3 regions of the Blastococcus sp. SYSU D00922 genome follow, and region 2 is predicted to be linked to each of the others. Evidence: riboswitches for the same ligand, from Rfam matches in the RefSeq annotation. Region 2 holds a riboswitch; each other region holds the start of a gene.
What was found. A riboswitch is a leader RNA that binds a small molecule or an ion and turns the genes downstream of it on or off. The one in region 2 is predicted to bind cyclic di-AMP.

Region 1: it holds a riboswitch for cyclic di-AMP, as region 2 does, so the genes downstream of both, ACI78T_RS15080 (NlpC/P60 family protein) here and ACI78T_RS18825 (aggregation-promoting factor C-terminal-like domain-containing protein) in region 2, are expected to answer to the same signal.
Region 3: it holds a riboswitch for cyclic di-AMP, as region 2 does, so the genes downstream of both, ACI78T_RS03415 (hypothetical protein) here and ACI78T_RS18825 (aggregation-promoting factor C-terminal-like domain-containing protein) in region 2, are expected to answer to the same signal.

What each region holds. Positions count from the first base shown of each region.
Region 1 covers NZ_JBJGZL010000010.1:79,963-83,938, forward strand. The annotation lists gene ACI78T_RS15070 (D-alanyl-D-alanine carboxypeptidase family protein) at 1-715, shown strand, start outside; gene ACI78T_RS15075 (hypothetical protein) at 794-1,132, shown strand; cyclic di-AMP (ydaO/yuaA leader) riboswitch at 1,322-1,502, shown strand; gene ACI78T_RS15080 (NlpC/P60 family protein) at 1,628-2,599, shown strand; gene ACI78T_RS15085 (M48 family metallopeptidase) at 2,685-3,950, shown strand; gene ACI78T_RS15090 (glycosyltransferase family 4 protein) at 3,947-3,976, shown strand, end outside.
Region 2 covers NZ_JBJGZL010000017.1:32,010-35,985, forward strand. The annotation lists gene ACI78T_RS18820 (DUF72 domain-containing protein) at 1-375, opposite strand, end outside; gene ACI78T_RS18825 (aggregation-promoting factor C-terminal-like domain-containing protein) at 475-1,242, opposite strand; cyclic di-AMP (ydaO/yuaA leader) riboswitch at 1,456-1,595, opposite strand; gene ACI78T_RS18830 (class I SAM-dependent methyltransferase) at 1,723-2,370, opposite strand; gene ACI78T_RS18835 (GNAT family N-acetyltransferase) at 2,392-3,402, opposite strand; gene ACI78T_RS18840 (SDR family NAD(P)-dependent oxidoreductase) at 3,435-3,976, opposite strand, start outside.
Region 3 covers NZ_JBJGZL010000002.1:157,843-161,818, forward strand. The annotation lists gene ACI78T_RS03405 (amidohydrolase family protein) at 1-1,191, shown strand, start outside; gene ACI78T_RS03410 (HAD family hydrolase) at 1,184-1,906, opposite strand; gene ACI78T_RS03415 (hypothetical protein) at 1,903-2,787, opposite strand; cyclic di-AMP (ydaO/yuaA leader) riboswitch at 2,801-2,951, opposite strand; gene metH (methionine synthase) at 3,066-3,976, opposite strand, start outside.

The sequences.
Region 1 (3,976 bases), on a different contig from region 2:
GGCGGAGCTGTTCGCGGTGACGACCCCGGTCGCGCCGGCCGACGTGCTCCCCGGGGACCTGGTGTTCCTGGGGACGCCCGAGGCGGGTCTGGGCCACGTGGGGATCGCCCTGGACACCAAGACCATGCTGGCCGCCGACGCGCGGGCCGGCGCGGTCGTGGTCCGGACGCTGCCCGCCGACCAGGTGCTCGGGCTCGGCCGGCCGACCCTCGGCCAGCGCGCACCGGTCGCCGCTCCGGGGCCCACGGGCGGCGCGCTCAGGATGGAGTGCGGCAACACCGTCTACCCGCCGAGCTACGACGGCGCCCGATCGTGGGGCGGATACCCGAACGGCCTGATCCCGCCGAGCGCGCTGTGCCCGATCGGCGTGGGGTCGCACTCCCTGCGCTGCGACGCGGCGGCGGCCTACAAGGCGATGTCGACGGCCTTCGCCGGCGCCTTCGGGACGCCGATCTGCATCACCGACTCCTACCGGACCTACGCCAGCCAGGTGAAGCTCTACGGGGAGAAGCCGGCGCTGGCCGCCGTCCCGGGCACGAGCAACCACGGCTGGGGGCTCGCCGTCGACCTCTGCGGCGGGATCGAGCGGTTCGGCACGCCCCAGTACGACTGGATGAAGGCCAACGCGGGCCGCTTCGGCTTCCTGCACCCCGACTGGGCGGAGCCCGGGCGGGGCCGCGAGGAGCCCTGGCACTGGGAGTACGCCGGAACCTGAGGCCCCGCGTCCGGCGACGGGCCGGAATTGTCGGTGGCCGCTCCTAGCGTGCGTCTCGACTCACGGAGGAGAAGAGCCATGCTGATCGACTGCGACACCTGCACCGCACGCCCGACGGGCTGCGCCGACTGCGTCGTCACCGTCCTGCTGGGCGCGCCCCCGGGCTGCCAGAGCACCGACCCGGTGGTCGTGCCGCTTCCCGGCCGCGCCCGCGGCACGGTCGACGCGACGGCGGACGACGTGGCCGCGGAGGACGTCGTCGTCCCGCGGCCGGGCGTCGTCGTGGAGTTCGACGACGTCGAGCGGCGGGCCGTCCGAGCCCTCGCCGACGTCGGCCTGGTGCCCCCGCTGCGGCACCGGGAGGGGCACCGCGACGGGTCGGCCGGGGGCGCCGGCAACGGCCGCCGGACCGGCTGACGAGCACCCGGACGGAACGGTCCGCTCCAGGTCACACAGGGCGGAAACCGGCTCGCCCACCTGCGAATACGGCACTCGGAGCGATCTCCGTCACACGGGTCCCAGGAGCCTCGGTTTGTCACGGGGACATCACGGTCGTAGGGTCGGCCGGTCCGACCGAGTGGTCGTCACCCGCTGAGGGGTGACCTCGGACGGGCACCGCCTAATCGCCCGACGGCGCCTGCACAGGTGCTCGACGGTGAGCCGGGGACCCACCGCAGTCCTGGGGTGAGTTCTCCTGCCGGGCCGGTTCGCCGGTGCGCAGGGGATAGGGCCAGTCTTCCCAGCCCGAACCCGTCAGCTAACTCGGTAGGCGGTAGCAGAGGAAGAAACGGAGAGCCGCCGCTCGTGGCGACCCCACACGCCGTACTGTCGCACGCCCTCGAACAGTCGCACCTCCCTCGTCGGTCCGCGTCCGGACACGTCGGATGGCTGCGCTCGGGTCTCCTCCTCGGGGTGACCGCGGCCCTCACGTTCACCGTCCTGCCGGGGACCGCCGCCGCGGACCCGGCCACCGTCACCGACGCCGCCCAGGCCGCGCAGAAGGTCGCCGAGGCCGAGCACCAGCTCGAGGTCGTGACCGAGCAGCTCAACGAGGCGAAGGTCCAGCTCGACGCGCAGCAGGCCGCCGTCGCCGACGCCGAGAAGGCCGCCGCCGAGGCGCAGGCCCAGCTCGACGCGCTCGACGGCCAGGTGCGCCAGCTTGCCCGCTCGGCGTACACCACCGAGGGCTTCTCCCGCCTGGACGTGCTGCTGACCAGCGACTCCGCCGAGGAGTTCGTCCACCAGCTGGGCACGCTCGACGCCATCGCCGGGCACACCACGGCCCAGCTCGCCGAGGTCGCCGACGCCGCGGACGCCGCCGAGTCGGCCCAGGCCGACGCGGCCGAGGCGCGCGCTGCGGCCCAGAAGGCCGTCGACGACATCGCCGCGCAGCAGGAGGAGCTCGAGGGGGACATCGCCGACTACCAGCGGCAGTACGACGCCCTCACCGCGCCCCAGCAGGCGCAGGTCGCCCGGGCGCACGGCGGAACCGAGGCGCAGGCCGTCCCCAGCGGCGTCGTCGCCCCGAGCGGTGCGGCGCAGGTCGCGGTGGACACGGCGCTCGCCCAGGTCGGCGACGCCTACGTCTGGGGCGCCGGCGGCCCCGACTCCTTCGACTGCTCCGGGCTGACGCAGTACGCCTACTCCGCGGCCGGCGTGAGCCTGCCGCACTCGAGCCGGAGCCAGTCCACGATGGGCACCCCCGTCTCGGTGGGTGACCTGCAGCCGGGCGACCTGCTCTTCTACTACAGCCCGACCAGCCACGTGGCCATGTACGTCGGCAACGGGAAGATGGTCCACGCGTCGACGTCGAGCAAGCCGGTCATGGTGGTCGACTTCAACTCGATGAGCGGCTTCACGCACGCCCGCCGCATCGCGGGCTGACCGACCGCACCGCGCCGAGGGCCGGTGACCCGCCCAGGGGTCACCGGCCCTCGTCGTCCCGGCAGGTCCTCATAGGATCGGCCGGGTGACCGCTCGCCGGGCCGCCCTGATCACTGCGGTCGTCCTCGGCGTCGCGCTCGTCGTGGTCATCGCGGTCGCCACCCCGTGGTCGCCGCTGCCGGAGCCGGCCGGCGGCCGCAGCCCGGTCGACCCGACCGCCGGTCTGTCCGCGACCGAGCTGGGCCGCGCCGAGGCCTTCGCGGCGTCGCTGCGGCCGGCGTCGGTCGCCTCGCTGCTCCTGGGCCTGCTCGTGTCGGCCGTGCTCGGCCTGACGCGCCTCGGCTCCCGGCTGGTGCGGGCGGTGGCGGCGCCGCTGGGCGGGGGATGGGTCTGGCAGGTCCTCCTCGGGGTCCTCGCGCTCGCGGTGATCGGCCGCCTGGTCACCCTGCCGCTGTCCGCCTACGGCGAGTCGGTGCGCCACCGGTACGGGCTGTCCACCCGCAGCTGGGGTCTCTGGCTGCGCGACGTCACCGTCTCGACCGCCATCGACGCGGGCCTCACCGCGCTCGGGCTCCTGGTGGTCGTCCTCTTGGCCCGGAAGCTGCCGCGCACCTGGTGGGCGTGGGCCGCGGCGGGCGCCGCCGCCCTCGTCGTCGTCGGCTCCTTCCTCTGGCCGGTGCTGATGGAGCCGGCCTTCAACAGGTTCGAGCCGCTGGCCGCCGGGCAGCTGCGCACCGATCTGCTGGAGCTGGCGGAGGAGAACGGCACGCCGGTCGAGGACGTCCTGGTGTCCGACGCCTCGCGACGGACGACGGCGCTCAACGCCTACGTCTCCGGGTTCGGCTCGACCCGCCGCATCGTCCTGTACGACACGGTGCTCGACCGCCTGCCCGACGCGCAGGTGGAGTCGATCGTCGCGCACGAGCTCGGCCACGTGGCGACCGACGACGTCCTCACCGGGACGCTGATCGGCGCGCTCGGTGCGGGTGCCGGGGTCGCTCTGCTGGGCTGGCTGGTCTCCTCGCCCGCGCTCCTGCGGAGGGCCGGCGCCGACGCGCCGGGTGACCCGCGCGTGATCCCGCTGGTGCTCTTCCTCATGGCCGTCGGCACGCTGGTGGCCACGCCGGTGCAGAACGCGGTGTCCCGGCACATCGAGGCCCGGGCGGACGTGCACGCCCTCGACCTCACCCGGGACCCCGAGGCGTTCGCCGACATGCAGCGCGACCTCGCCGGCTCCAACCTCAACGATCCCGACCCGCCCGCCCTCTGGCAGTGGTTCTACGGCTCGCACCCGACCGTCTCCCAGCGCCTGGCCATGGCCGAGGACTGGACGCGGCTGGAGCGGCCGTGAGCCGGACCCTCGTCGTCACCAACGAC
Region 2 (3,976 bases):
GAGGACGTAGGCCAGCCGGGCGTCGTCGCGCTGGTGGGCGGGGTGCAGCTGGAGCAGGAGGACCGCGCGGCGGTCGCCGAGCTCGTGCCAGGCGGAGGTCAGCCGCGGCAGCCAGGGCTCCGGCCCGTAGAGCCGCTTGGCGTGGGTGAGCCCGCGGGGCGCCTTGACCGAGAGCTGGAAGCCCGGCGGCAGCCGGCGACGCCAGCTCGCGAAGCCGGCGTCGCGCGGCCACCGGTAGAAGCTGGCGTTCAACTCGACGGTGCCGAACCGGCGCACGTAGTGCGCCAGCCGGTCACGGGACGGCGTCCCCGGCGGGTACAGGACGCCGTCCCAGTGGTCGTAGCTCCACCCCGACGTCCCGATGTGCACGGCCACGACGACCTGCTACCCCGCTTCTCGAGTGTTCTGCGTGCTCCAGGGGTCCTGCAGCACCCCGGGAGCGGGAGCAACACTCGAGAAGCGGGGATCAGCGGATCAGTACCAGCCGCTGGACTGCGACTTGGCCCACGCGCCGCACGGCGAGCCGTAGGCCTTCTCGATGTAGATGAGGCCCGCGTCGATCTGGCGGTAGCCGTCCGACGTCTTGGCGATGCCGGTGCCGGCCCAGGTGGAGTCGAGGAACTGGGCGATCCCGTACGCAGTGCTGCTCGGGTTCTGCGCGTTCGGGTTCCAGCCGCTCTCCTTGCCCCAGAGGCTCTCGAGGCAGCTGAACTCGCCGGCGCTGCCGACCTTGCTCATCGCGTACTCCTTGTAGGAGCCGGCGGGAGCAACGGCGGCGTTGGTGCCCTGGCCGGGGCGCGCGGCGGCGGCCTCGGCCTCGGCGGCACGGGCGGCCTCGGCGCGGGCGGCCTCCTCGGCGGCGGCCTTGGCGGCGGCCTGCTCGGCGGCGATGCGGTCGAGCTCGGCCTGGACGGCGGCGTCCTGGGCGGCCTTGGCGGTGGCCTGCTCGGCGTCCCGCTCGGCGCGGCTGGCGGCCAGCTGCTCGAGCGAGCCGACGACGTCGCCCTGCAGCTTCTGCGGGGTCTGGGCGCTGACGCCGAGCTGCTCGGCGACGCTGACCGACTGGGGCTGCGCGGCGTCGGCCTGGGCGGGCGGCCCGCCGGCGGTGACGACGCCGACGATCAGCGCGCCCGCGGCGGCGGTCGAGAGGTACAGGGCGGGACGGCGGCCCTTCGCGGGCAGCCGGGTGCCGCGCGCGCGGAGGGCGGCGGCGGACGAGGACAGGGTGGTGCGGATGTTCATGGGGTGCGTGTGCTCCGGATGACGGCGCAGCGGTACGGCCCGCGCTCAGAGGGCGCGGGCGATCCACTGCTGTGTGGCGACGGGCAGCGCGGCGGGCGGTCGCCCGGCGGACCGCATCAGCGCAGGGGTCTCCCGCGCGACGGTCCGGATCGGCTGCTGCGTGCAAGGTCTGCCCGAGGGCGGGCCGTGCTGCTGCTCTCCGTTTCTTCGGTCTCTTCCGTGGCCGCCTACCGAGTTAGCTGACGGATTCGGGCGGGAAGCAGCCCTACCCACCCCGAGCCTGGGCTCGGAGCAGGATTCACCCCAGTACTGCGGTGGGTCCCCGGCTCGCCCGTGTGGTGGGCGACTCGGCGGCGCCCGGCGCGGCCTCCCCCGGTGGGGCAGGAACAACCGGCCGGACCCAGCCAACGTAGCCGCCGTTATCGAGTCGTGACAACGCCGGATCCGAAATCGGCGACGTGATGCTTCTCGCCCCACCCGTCACGGCAGTCTCCAGACCGTCGTCCGCCGAACCTGTGGTCCTTCGGTGTCCGGGACGTCGAACATCGCCAACCGCTGCAGGCGGTCGACCGGCACGTATGGCCGACCGGGGTCGCCCAGGAACACCTCCGCGCCCCGCGCGCGGGCAGCCTCCAGCCACGGCAGGACGCGCTCGCTCATCACGCGGTCGTAGCAGACGTCGCCGGCCAGGACGACGTCGACGACCGGCGGGTCCTCGCCCAGGACGTCGCCGAGCACGGCGATCGGTGGCACCCCGTTGGCCTCGGCGTTCACGGCGACCGCCGCGTGCGAGAACGGGTCGATGTCGCTGGCGCTGACCTGCGCGGCGCCGGCCAGCGCGGCGGCGATCGCGACGAGCCCGCTGCCGGCGCCCAGGTCCAGCACCGACCGGCCGGCGACGACGCCCGGCTGGTCGAGGACGTGCCGGGCGAGGGCCTGGCCGCCGGGCCAGGCGGCGGCCCAGAAGGGCGGGTCGGTGGGCGCCACGCCCCGCTCGGTCTCGATCGCCTCCCACAGCGCGACGACGTCCGCGGCGACGTGCAGGATCACCTCGGGGACGAGCGAGGGCCGCTCCGGCCGGGTGTGGTCGCGGACGAACTGGGCGGGGACGGCGCGGTCGGACGGCACGCCTCCAGTCAACCGGACGCCTCAGACCCCCGGCACCCGCGTGGACCAGGCGGAGAACTGCCCGGCCGGCCGGAAGCCCAGCGCCTCGTTCACCGCCACCATGGGCCGGTTGCCCTCGGAGTTGTAGGTGCTGATCCGGCGCACCGACGGGAAGGAGGCCGCCAGCTCCCGCAGCACCGCCACCTTCATGCGGGCGCCCAGCCGGTGGCCGCGGTGCTCGCGCAGGACGAGCGTGCCCGCCTGCTGTGCCCGGACCGGCACCGACAGCGGGATCTGCAGATCGGTGTAGCCGACCAGGCGGCCGTCGTGGACGGCGCCAGCAGAGACCACCGTCCGGCCGCGGGCCAGGGACACGGCCTCGACCTCCCGGATGCGGGCGCCGTCCCAGTCCTCCTCCTCGACGGGCAGGTCGCCCTGCGGTGCGTCCGTCGTCATCCGCCGGGCGAGCAGGGCGCGGTCCTCGAGCAGCGCGTCGGGAGTGCGGTCCCGCCAGGTGACGACCTCGTAGCCCGCGCCCGCTGCCGTCGCGTCCTCCTCCAGCGCGGCGAGGCGGCCCTCGGGCACCGGCAGGTCGAGGTCGCGCCGGGTCTCCAGCAGGTCGCAGGACCACCCGTGCCGCTCGGCGAACGCGCGGCCGGGGTTGTCCGGCACCGGCTCGTCGACGTCGGCGATGGCCACCGTGCGGCTGTGCGCCGCCGCGAGGGCCAGCGCCTCGGCGAGCAGGGCGCTGCCGATGCCGCGGCGCCGGTGGGCGGGGTGGACGGCGAGGTCGAGGATCGCGACCGACGTGTTGTCGCGCTCGGGCAGGATCAGCCGCAGCGCACCGGCGACCGCGCCGTCGACGACGGCGGCGCAGTGCGTGCCGGTGCGCGAGCCGCCCGCGGTGAGCAGCTCACGGCCGATCGCGACGTGGTCGGCCGCGGGGCGGGGCGGTTCGTCGGGGCGCTCGGCCAGCGAGGCCGCGGCCCAGACGGCGCACCAGTCGGCGAAGAGGGCGTCGTCCGGGCCGAGCTCGACGAGGCGGGAGGTCACCTCCCGGTTCTACCGCCCGGCACAACCGGATTTCAGGCGGCCGGCGGCTTCGCGGGCGCCGCCCGGCGCGCGATCAGCTTCCAGTAGCTACCGGGCGTCAGGCGGACGAGCACGTCCGGGACCTTGGCGCTCCAGCCGATGAGCAGCCGCGGCCGGCGCTCCTCGATCGCCTCGACGATCTGCGCGGCGGCCTTCTCGGGCGGCATGCGCAGGAGCTTGGCGAACTGCTTGCGGCCGGCCTCGTACTCCTCGATCGAGACGCCGGACCCGGTGCGCGCGCTCTCGGCGATGCGGGTCTTGATGCCCCCGGGGTGCACGACGGTGACGCCGACCTCGTCCTCCGCCAGCTCGTGCCGCACGGCCTCGGAGAAGCCGCGGACGGCGAACTTGCTGGCCGAGTAGGCGGCCTGCCCGGCGGGGGCGAAGATGCCGAAGACGCTGGAGACGTTGACCAGGTGCGCTCCGGGGTGCGCCTTGAGCACCGGGAGCAGGGCGTGGGTGAGCCGCACGACGGCCCGGAAATTGACCGCCATGACCCAGTCGAACTCCTCGAGGGTCACCTGGTCGAAGCGGC
Region 3 (3,976 bases), on a different contig from region 2:
CACGGGTACCGCGCACGGAGCGCCTTCGACGGCGAACGGTTCCTCGCCGACGGCGCCCTGGTGCTGGTGGAGGGCAGCCGCGTCGTCGGCGTCGAGCCGGCGTGGTCGCCCGCGCCCGACGGCTGCCCGGTGACCGAGCTGCCCGGTGCCACGATCCTCCCCGGCCTCATCGACGCCCACGTCCACCTGTGCGGTGACGCCGGGCCTCGGGCGCTCGATCAGCTCCCCGAGCTCGACGACGGCGGACTCGACGCGGTCGTCGCCGCGTCCTTGGCCGCCGCCCTGGCGGGTGGCGTCACCGCCGTCCGCGACCTCGGCGACGCGCACTGGACGGTGGCCGATCGCCACCGCGGCCGTCCCGACGGCCCCACCGTCGTCGCCGCGGGACCGCCGATCACGACCCCCGAGGGCCACTGCGCGACCATGGGCGGCGAGGCGACCGGGGAGGCCGCCCTCCGCCGGGCGGTGCGCGAGCGGGTGGAGCACGGCGTCGACGTCGTGAAGATCATGACCAGCGGCGGCCTGATGACCCGCACGACGGACGCACTCGCCTGCCAGTACACCCTCGAGGACCTGCGGGTGGTGGTCGACGAGGCGCACGCGGCCGGCCTGCCGGTCGCCGCGCACGCGCACCCGCTGTCGGCGGTGGAGCTCTGCGTCGCCGCCCGGGTGGACTGCATCGAGCACTGCACGTGCATGACCCCGGACGGCCTCCGCCTGCCGCCGGGGCTGGCCGAGGCGGTGGCCGCGGCCGGTATCGCCGTGTCCCCGACCTTCGCCCGGGTGGAGGCCGCCGTCCCCGCGCACATCCAGGCCGTCCTCGAGCGCGCCCACATGACGTGGGAGGACAGGTATCCGCAGATCGCGGCCCTGCACGCCGCCGGGGTGACACTCGTCGCCGGTGTGGACGCCGGCATCGGCCCGGCCAAGCCGCACGGGATCGTGGCGGAGGCGGTGGCCGAACTGGCGAGATCCGGTATCCCGGTCCCCGGAGCGCTCGCCGCCGCGACGAGCGTCGCGGCCCGCGCCTGCGGCATCGGCGAGCGGACCGGCAGGCTGGCGGCCGGCCTCGACGCCGACCTGCTGGCCGTCGACGGCGACCCGCGCACCGACGTGACGGCCCTGCGTGCAGTCCGGCTCGTCGTCTCGCGCGGGCGGCAGGTGACGCCGGCGACCGGTGCGATCAGCTGAGGGTCGGGCGGTCCGCCAGCTCCAGCTCGCGCGCCGCGAGCACGTCGGCGAGTTCCGGCACCCCGACGCCGACCAGCCCCCCGCGCAGGAGCAGGCCGTGCGCCGGCGGGAGCGCCTGCATCGTCGGCACGCCGAGCACGGCCGCGCCGGCGGCCAGGCCCGCGGCCACGCCCGACTCGGAGTCCTCGATCACCACGCACTCCCCCGGCTCGACCCCCAGGGCGGCCATCGCCTGCAGGTAGGGCGCCGGGTCGGGCTTGCGCGCCGGCACCTCGTCCCCGCACACGGTGACGTCGAACGGGTCGGCACCGAGGTCCGCGCGGATCGCCGCCAGCACGATGTCGGCGATCCGCCGGGGCGTCGTCGTCACCAGGGCCGTCCGGAGGCCGGCCGCGCGCACCGCGGTGACCAGCTCACGGGCACCGGGGCACCACGAGACGCCGGCCGCCATCAGCTGCGCCGTCCGGTCCTCGACCCAGCGCGCGTCGGCGAGCAGCTCCTCCTCGGACCGGACCAGCCCGAGGTCGGCGTGCAGGATCGTCATCGACCGGCGCATCGTCGAGCCGACCGTCGACGCACGGGCGGCCTCGGACATCCGGCCACCGAGCCGGGCGGCCAGCTCGAACATGGCCTGGCCCCAGTACTGCTCCGTCTCGACCAGCGTGCCGTCCATGTCGAACAGCACGGCCCGCGGCTCGGTGAGGGGCTGGCTCATCCCCGGTAGTTCACGTGGACGTGGTCGTAGTGGTTCGCCGTGGCGCTGCCGCGGTCCTCCATGGGCTTCCACGAACCGCCGGGCGAGGACAGCATGCGCTGCTGCCAGATGATGTACTCCACGCCCAGCTCGTCCCAGTGCGCGATGTGGTACTGCGCGATGGCGTCCCCGAGCGACGGGCTGCACATGTAGTCCAGCGCCAGGCCGGACGGGTGGCCACCGGGGTCGGCCGCGCTGGCGCGGGTTCCGCCGATGGTCATCCCGGCCGCGCCGGGCACGTTGGACACCACCGCGTTCGCGGCGTTCTGCGCCACCGCCTTGATCGGCCCGGCGCTGTTGTTGATCTTGGCGATCACGCTCGCCGCGACGGACGCGGCCGGCGCCGCCGGGGCGGCGGCAGCGGCGGACGCCTGGGCGGCGGCGGCCTCGGCAGCGGCAGCGGCTGCCGCCGCCTCCTCGGCGGCCTTCCGCTCGGCCTCGGCCTTGGCGGCCGCGGCGGCCTCCTCGGCCTGGGCCTGCGAGGCAGCGGCCGCGGCCTGCTCGGCGTCGCGCTCGGAGCGGCTGGCGGCGAGCTGGTCGAGCAGCTGGGGCTCCTCCATGGCCGGCTCGTCGATGCCCGAGCCGTCGATGCCGAGAGCGGCGGCGACGGCTACGGACGGCGAGTCGGCCGTCGCGTTGGCGGCCTCCTCGCCGGACAGCAGGTTCACCAGTGCCAGCGAGCAGACGGTGGCCACGCCGAGGGCGTAGGCGACGCGGGAGCTGGGCGCGGACCGGAACCGGACCTTGCGGTGCCGGGCGGCCTTGCGGGGGGACTGTTCGGTGTCGGTGTCCGCCTCGGCGGAGTCGACGGGCTGTGCGGTGTACGTGTTCAGGGGCGCCACAGGGGGCGGCTCTCCGTTCTTCCTCAGCCGCCTACCGAGTTAGCTGACGGGTTCGGGCCGGAAGTTGCCCTACCTGCGCATGCGCGCAGGATTCACCCCAGAGGAACCTTGGGTCCCCGGTCTGCCACGGCACACGGCCGCGCGCAGTTCGGCGGTGTCCATCGGGGTCCTCATGTTCGAGGAGCGGGGCCCGTCAGACGGATAACGAAATTACTACGAAGCAAGCCGACACGCCCGGCGTACTTGCCAAACCGTGAGGCGTGCAACACTGCGCGCCCTCACTCGTCCTCGGTGCGGTACCCGAGGTTCGGCGAGAGCCACTTCTCCGCCTCCGCGACCGTCCAGCCCTTGCGCCGCGCGTAGTCCTCGACCTGGTCGCGGCCGATCCGGCCCAGCACGAAGTACCGCGACTGCGGGTGCGAGAAGTACAGCCCGCTGACCGCGGCACCGGGCCACATCGCCATGCTCTCGGTGAGCTCGATGCCGGCGTTGGCCTCCACGTCGAGCAGCGACCAGATCGTCAGCTTCTCCGTGTGCTCGGGGCAGGCGGGATAGCCGGGAGCGGGGCGGATGCCGCGGTACTTCTCGGCGATCAGCGCCTCGTTGTCGTGGGTCTCGTCAGGCGCGTAGCCCCAGAACTCCTTGCGGACCCGCTCGTGCAGCCGCTCGGCGAACGCCTCGGCGAGCCGGTCGGCCAGCGCCTCCAGCATGATCGCGCTGTAGTCGTCGTTGTCCTTCTTGAACGCCGTGACCCGCTCCATCGAGCCCAGGCCGGCCGTCACCGCGAAGGCCCCGACGTAGTCGCGCAGCCCGGTCGCCCTGGGCGCCACGAAGTCGGCCAGCGACTTGCGCGGCGAGCCGTCGCGGCCCTCGGTCTGCTGGCGGAGCTGGTGCAGCGTCGTCAGCACCTCGCGGCGGGACTCGTCGGTGTAGACCTCGATGTCGTCGCCGTCGACCTGGTTGGCCGGGAACAGCCCCAGGACGCCGTTCGCCGTGAGCCACCTCTCCTCGACGATGCGGTCGAGCATGGCCTGCGCGTCCTCGTAGAGCCGGCGCGCGGCCTCACCGGTCGTGGGGTTGTGCAGGATGTCGGGGAACCGGCCGCGCATCTCCCAGGCGCTGAAGAACGGCTGCCAGTCGATGTAGCCGCGCAGCTCCTCCAGCGGGTAGTCGCGGAACGTGCGGACGA